DNA from 2 places in the Streptomyces sp. NPDC055400 genome. Region 1 is predicted to be linked to the other one. Evidence: predicted binding sites of a transcription regulator. Region 1 holds the regulator's gene; the other holds the start of a gene.
What was found. The regulator HspR, encoded in region 1, represses chaperone genes until heat shock. The targets are predictions, from matches to a motif close to TTGAGNNNNNNNNNCTCAA.

Region 1 (3,435 bases):
GGAGGAGCGCTTCAAGGAGATCTCCGAGGCGAACGACGTCCTCGGTGACCCCAAGAAGCGCAAGGAGTACGACGAGGCGCGCACCCTGTTCGGCAACGGCGGATTCCGTCCGGGGCCGGGCGGGCCGGGCGGCGGCTCCTTCAACTTCGACCTGGGCGACCTCTTCGGAGGCGGCGCCCAGGGCGGAACGGCGGGGGGCGCCGGCGGGTTCGGCGGCGGACTCGGGGACGTCTTCGGCGGCCTGTTCAACCGGGGCGGCGCGGGCACCGGCACGCGCACGCAGCCGCGCCGCGGTCAGGACATCGAGTCCGAGGTCACCCTCAGTTTCACCGAGGCGGTCGACGGGGCGACGGTGCCGCTGCGCATGTCGTCGCAGGCGCCCTGCAAGGCATGTTCCGGCACCGGCGACAAGAACGGCACACCGCGCGTGTGCCCGACCTGCGTCGGCACGGGCCAGGTCTCGCGCGGCGGCGGCGGCGGTTTCTCCCTGACCGACCCGTGCGTGGACTGCAAGGGCCGCGGCCTGATCGCGGAGACCCCCTGCGAGGTCTGCAAGGGGTCGGGCCGTGCGAAGTCCTCCCGGACGATGCAGGTCCGCATCCCGGCCGGCGTCTCGGACAATCAGCGCATCCGGCTGCGCGGCAAGGGCGCACCGGGCGAGCGGGGCGGCCCCGCGGGCGACCTGTACGTGGTCGTGCACGTGGACTCCCACCCGGTCTTCGGCCGCAAGGGCGACAACCTCACGGTCACGGTCCCGGTCAGCTACCCGGAGGCCGCGCTCGGCGGCGAGGTCAAGGTCCCCACGCTCGGCGGGCCCCCGGTCACGCTCAAGCTGCCCCCGGGCACGCCGAACGGGCGGACGATGCGGGCCCGCGGCAAGGGCGCCGTCCGCAAGGACGGAACTCGTGGCGATCTGCTCGTCACGGTGGAGGTCGCGGTCCCCACGGATCTCACCGACACCGCGAAGGACGCCCTTGAGGCGTACCGAAAGGCGACTGCGGAGACCGATCCGCGGGCAGAACTGTTCCAGGCCGCGAAGGGAGCATGAGCGTATGGACGGCCGTCGACGACAGAGTCCCTTTGTTGGCAGGGCCTACGAGCTGACCGACGAGACTCCGGTCTATGTCATCTCGGTGGCCGCCCAGCTCAGCGGGCTGCATCCGCAGACCCTGCGCCAGTACGACCGTCTCGGCCTGGTCTCCCCGGACCGCACGGCGGGCCGGGGCCGGCGCTACTCGGCCCGCGACATCGAACTGCTGCGCACCGTCCAGCAGTTGTCGCAGGACGAGGGCATCAACCTCGCGGGCATCAAGCGCATCATCGAACTGGAGAACCAGGTCGCTGCGCTGCAGGCCCGGGTGGCCGAGCTGTCCTCCGCGGTGGAGGGCGCGGCCGCCGCGATGCAGCAGCGCGAGGCGGCCGTCCACGCCTCGTACCGCCGGGACCTGGTCCCGTACCAGGAGGTCCAGCAGACGAGCGCGCTCGTGGTGTGGAGGCCCAAGCGGCCGCAGGACTGACCGGTGCACAACTGACCTGTGTACACACGTGAAGGGGCCCGGAGGCTGTCGCCTCCGGGCCCCTTCGTGTGCGCCTACCGTCCCGCCGCCTCCCACAGCGCCACCACGAGTGCGGCGCAGGACGTCAGCGCCGCCAGCGACGGCAGCGGCCAGCGCGAGCGCTCCAGGGCGTCGAGGCGGTCCTCGTGCTCACCCAGCGTCTTGTCCGTCTGGTCGGCGCGCTGGAGCACCAGCGCCAGATTGCCCTGGGTGGCGGCGAACCCGACATCGACGGAGCGCCGGAGCCGCTCCAGCTCCAGGGCCACGTCGACCTGTTCACTCATGACCCGCCTCCGGCACGCGCAGCCGGTCCCAGCTCACCCTGCCCGGGATGCCGTCCGCGTCCGCGCCCGCGTAGCCGAGCCCGCGCTGCCAGGCGGCGTACGAGAGGACGTCTGCCTCGCCCCACACGGGCCCGGGGCCGACGCGGTAGCGGCCGCAGCCCTCCGCGACCAGGCGCCGCCCGACTCGCGTGATCAGTTCGCTGCGGCGGCCGGGCACGAAGAACGCGGTGCCCGGGAAGGCCACGAACGCAGGAGCGGGAGCGGGCACGGGGCGCACGCCGAGCCGCGCCTCGATCCGCGTCCGCATCCCGACCGTCGAGAACGACGGGTCGATCTTGCGGCGGGTCCACTCCTTGTGCCCGATGACGCTCGCCGCCGTCCAGCCGTGCGCCCGGCACAGAGCTGCCGACAGGCGTTCCACGGCGGCGAGTTGGGCCGCCGGGTACGGGTCCTTGCCGTTGCCCAGGTTCTCGATCTCGAAGCCGTAGAAGTGGGTGTTGCCGTCGACGGCGTCCGGGCCCGGCGGGGAGGGCAGAGCCCGCTCGGCGCGCACGGCCGCGTACACGGCGGACGAGCCCGCGCCCGCGTGGTTGGTGCGGCCGTGACCGACCAGATGCACGGTGCCGTCCTTCGCGACCAGGCCGACGCAGAGCGGTCCGGGAAGGGCGGCGGTGCCGTCGCGGCACAGGGTGAGGCTGTCGCTGCCCGCGGTGTGGTGCAGCATGACGCCGTTCACCGGCCCCCACGGGCCCTTGTGATTGCGGTTGTGCGTCTGCCAGTTGGCGTGCTCTCTCAGGCGTACGCCCTCGTCGCGCAGGGCACGGGCGAGGGCGTATGCGGTCAGGGGTGTGGCCATGGGCGGGTTCCTCACACGCTGGTGACCGTGACGAAGCGGTTGGTGAACGTCGCGGTGCTGGTGGTGGCGGCCGACTTGTAGGCGAGTGTCGCCGTGTACGCCGTGTTCACGGTCAGACCCGTGACCTGGAACTGGGTCGAGGCCGATATCGCGCTCGTGCCGGTGGCGATCGAGGCACGGGAGTCGGCGGCGGCGAGCACGGTGGTCGTGCCGTTCTTGACGCTCGCCGACGCGTAACAGGCCGTGGCAGCCGAGCTGTTGGCGCGTGCGCCGAGCGTGATCAGGACGGCGCCGGACGGCGGGGCGACGAAGGTGACGGTCGTCGGGTCGCCGGTCGATCCGGTCAGCGTCTCGACGTACGCAGTCGAAGTCGTCGTGCCCGTCGTGGTGTTGGCCTTGTGGACGGGGCCGGGCGCGAGCTGGGCCCACGCCGTCCCCGTGTAGTACGTGAACTGCTTGGGTGTGCTCAGCCAGGCCAGCATGCCCGCGACCGGCGCGACGACCTTCGCGTCGCGGGACGCCGCGTCGGCGAACCGCAACACGGTGCGGCCGTCCGCCGCCTCGGCGAGGGACTGGAGGTGCAGGGGGATGTTCGCGGCGTCGGCCGGCTGCGGGTAGGGCAGACCGCCGAGCGGGGTGAGCAGGGACATGGGTCTCCTCCGGTGGGGCTCAGGCGGGCAGTGCGGGCGGGAGTGTCTCGCTGGGCGACGCACCGTCGCCGGACGTGGCCGCGGGGCTG
Region 2 (3,435 bases), on a different contig from region 1:
GTCGAGCGCCGCGTCGACCAGGAGGCGCTCGGAGCGCCCGTCGGACGTGTCCATCAGGAAGCATCCGTTGGCGATGATCTGGAGCAGCGCGCCGTGGCGCCGCAGTACGACCTCTCCGAAGGGCCCTTCGCGCCGGTCGAGGACGACGGGCGCGGTGTGGTCGGTGTCGTACGGGGTGGGGTACGAGGTGGACATGGCGTCCATCCTGCCGTAACCGGCGCGACGCCCGGCTGCCCCTGGAAAGGGAGTTGACGGCTCTCCCGTGCGCGTCCTGCGGATCGTGCCGCACGTGGCGCCGGTCATAGACAGTGCGGGTGCGAGGGGCGAAGGGTTGGGGCGGGCCGGAAGGGAAAGGATGCCGCAGGTGGAGCGTGGCGTGACGGTCGAGGCCGACTCTTCGGAGACGCTGCCTGAGGCTTCGCTGCCCGTATCGCGGCCCCTGCTCGACGCCGTCCCGGCTCAGGCGCCGGCCGGTGGCGCGGCGCTCGGCGCGACCGGCGGGCGCGCGGCGTCCGAGAGGGCCGTCCCCCTGCGCCGGCTGCGCCCCTGGCGGCTGCTGCCCACGCCCACGGGGACCCCGTTCACGTTCGTCTACGCCGCCGTGCTCATCGGCACGTCCCTCTTCGCGCAGTTCGCCGACCCCGGCCTCGTCGCGTCCGCGCTGCGGGGTTCGAGCACCGACGTGGCGCACCTCGCGCACACGCCCGTATTCGTGCTGGTCGCGAGCGCGCTGTGGATCGCCGGCGGGATCACCTCCCCGTTCGCGGTCTGCTTCCTGGTCGTCCTCACGGCGCTGGAGCGCAGGATCGGCGGCTGGTGCACCGCCGGTGTCTTCGTCCTCGGCCACACCGTGGCGACACTCGCCACCGAGGTGCCGGTCGGGCTCTCCGTGATGGCCGGGCATCTGCCCGAGAGCTCGCTGCACCGCCTCGACTACGGCATCAGCTTCGGCGTGGCCGCGAGCATCGGCGCCCTCGCCGGTCTCCTCACGCCCTGGCTGTGCTGGATTGTGCTGGCCGTCTTCGGCGGAATGCTGGTCGAGGACCTCATCGCGTTCACGGACCCGATGGCGAACTGGGGCCACCTCATGGCCCTGGCCATCGGCGTCGGGACCTGGCTGCTGGTGCGCCGGTGGCGGCGCGCGCCGGGTTCCTCCGCGACCTGACGTAGTCCCCCGGCCGGCCTAGGGCCGGTCCCTGGCCGTCCCCGTCACAGACCCCCTCTGAGCTGCGGATCTCCCCTGCCCATCCGCTGATCGCCGAGAGCGAACAGCGCCGGGGGAACATTCAAGGGCTCACGTGCATTGAGCCTGCATAGCTCAACTTGACTGCTTAAGGGGAGATCATGGCTTCGACGTCCACACCGCTCACCCTGCCCGTGCTGCCGCTCGACGACGAGGTCGTGCTGCCCGGAATGGTGGTGCCCCTGGACCTCAACGACAACGACGTACGCGCCGCGGTGGAGGCCGCCCAGGCAGCGGCCCGTTCCAGCGGATCCGTGGGCGGCAGCAAGCCGAAGGTGCTTCTTGTTCCCCGGATCGACGGCACGTACGCGAACACCGGCGTGCTCGGCACCGTCGAGCAGGTGGGCCGGCTCGCCGACGGCGACCCCGGCGCCCTGATCCGCGGCCGCAGCCGTGTACGGATCGGCGCGGGCACGACCGGCCCCGGCGCCTCCCTGTGGGTGGAGGGAATCGCGGTCGAGGAGACCGTGCCGGAGCCGCTGCCCGGCTCGGTGACCGAGCTGGTCACCGAATACAAGGCACTCGCCACGAACTGGCTGAAGAAGCGCGGAGCCTGGCAGGTCGTGGACCGCGTCCAGCAGATCGACGACGTCTCCGCGCTCGCCGACAACTCCGGCTACTCGCCCTTCCTGAGCACCCCGCAGAAGGTGGAGCTCCTGGAGACGGCCGACCCGGTCGCCCGGCTCAAGCTGGCCACCGAGCAGCTGCGCGAGCACCTCGCCGAGCAGGACGTGGCCGAGTCCATCGCCAAGGACGTCCAGGAAGGCGTCGACAAGCAGCAGCGCGAGTTCCTGCTGAGGCGCCAGCTGGACGCCGTACGCAAGGAGCTGCGCGAGCTGAACGGTGAGTCGGAGGGCGAGGAGTCCGACGACTACCGCACGCGGGTCGAGGCCGCCGACCTTCCGGAGAAGGTCCGCGAGGCCGCGCTCAAGGAGGTCGAGAAGCTGGAGCGGTCCAGCGACCAGTCCCCCGAGGGCTCGTGGATCCGCACCTGGCTCGACACGGTCCTCGAACTGCCGTGGAACGAGCGCACCGAGGACGAGTACGACATCCAGGGCGCCCAGAGCGTCCTCGATGCCGAGCACTCGGGTCTGGAGGACGTGAAGGAGCGCATCACCGAGTACCTGGCCGTGCGCAAGCGGCGTTCCGAGCGCGGGCTCGGCGTCGTCGGCGGGCGCAGGGGCGGCGCGGTGCTCGCGCTCGTGGGCCCGCCCGGCGTCGGCAAGACCTCGCTCGGCGAGTCCGTGGCGCACGCCATGGGCCGCAAGTTCGTCCGCGTCGCCCTCGGTGGCGTACGGGACGAGGCGGAGATCCGCGGACACCGGCGTACGTACGTGGGCGCCCTGCCGGGCCGTGTCGTGCGGGCGATCAAGGAGGCCGGGTCGATGAACCCGGTCGTGCTGCTCGACGAGATCGACAAGGTGGGGTCCGACTTCCGGGGCGACCCGGCGGCCGCCCTCCTCGAAGTCCTCGACCCGGCGCAGAACCACACGTTCCGCGACCACTACCTGGAGGTCGAACTCGACCTCAGCGACGTCGTGTTCCTCGCGACGGCGAACGTCCTGGAGGCCATCCCGGAGGCCCTGCTCGACCGTATGGAGCTGGTCAGGCTCGACGGGTACACCGAGGACGAGAAGGTCGTCATCGCCCGCGATCACCTGCTCCCGCGCCAGCTGGAGCGGGCCGGTCTGGACAAGGACGAGGTCACCCTCGACGAGAGCGCGCTGCGCAAGCTCGCCGGGGAGTACACGCGGGAAGCAGGCGTACGCAACCTGGAGCGGTCCGTCGCCCGCCTGCTGCGCAAGGTCGCGGCCCAGCACGAACTGGGCGAGCGCGAGCTGCCGTTCACCGTCGAGGACACCGACCTGCGGAGCCTCATCGGGCGCCCGCACCACGTGCCCGAGGCGGCGCAGGACCCGGCCGAGCGCCGCACGGCGGTGCCGGGCGTGGCCACCGGACTCGCGGTCACCGGAGCGGGCGGCGACGTCCTCTACGTGGAGGCGTCCCTCGCCGACCCGGAGACGGGCGCGGCCGGCCTGACCCTGACCGGTCAGCTCGGTGACGTGATGAAGGAGTCCGCGCAGATCGCGCTCTCCTTCCTGCGCTCGCACGGCGCCGAACTGGAGCTGCCCGTCGCCGACCTGAAGGACCGGGGCGTGCACATCCACTTCCCGGCGGGCGCGGTGCCGAAG

Region 2: lon (endopeptidase La) is a predicted target of HspR. The motif match lies at 1,304-1,322, and genes of this name have one in related genera.

The regions. Positions count from the first base shown of each region.
Region 1 is NZ_JBSHLM010000003.1:292,175-295,609, reverse strand. Features, by position in the region: gene dnaJ (molecular chaperone DnaJ) at 1-1,048, shown strand, start outside; gene ACWIGU_RS09485 (heat shock protein transcriptional repressor HspR) at 1,053-1,517, shown strand; gene ACWIGU_RS09480 (hypothetical protein) at 1,592-1,840, opposite strand; gene ACWIGU_RS09475 (peptidoglycan-binding protein) at 1,833-2,696, opposite strand; gene ACWIGU_RS09470 (hypothetical protein) at 2,708-3,346, opposite strand; gene ACWIGU_RS09465 (hypothetical protein) at 3,366-3,435, opposite strand, start outside.
Region 2 is NZ_JBSHLM010000013.1:29,229-32,663, forward strand. Features, by position in the region: gene ACWIGU_RS30370 (spermidine synthase) at 1-195, opposite strand, end outside; gene ACWIGU_RS30375 (rhomboid-like protein) at 377-1,165, shown strand; gene lon (endopeptidase La) at 1,345-3,435, shown strand, end outside.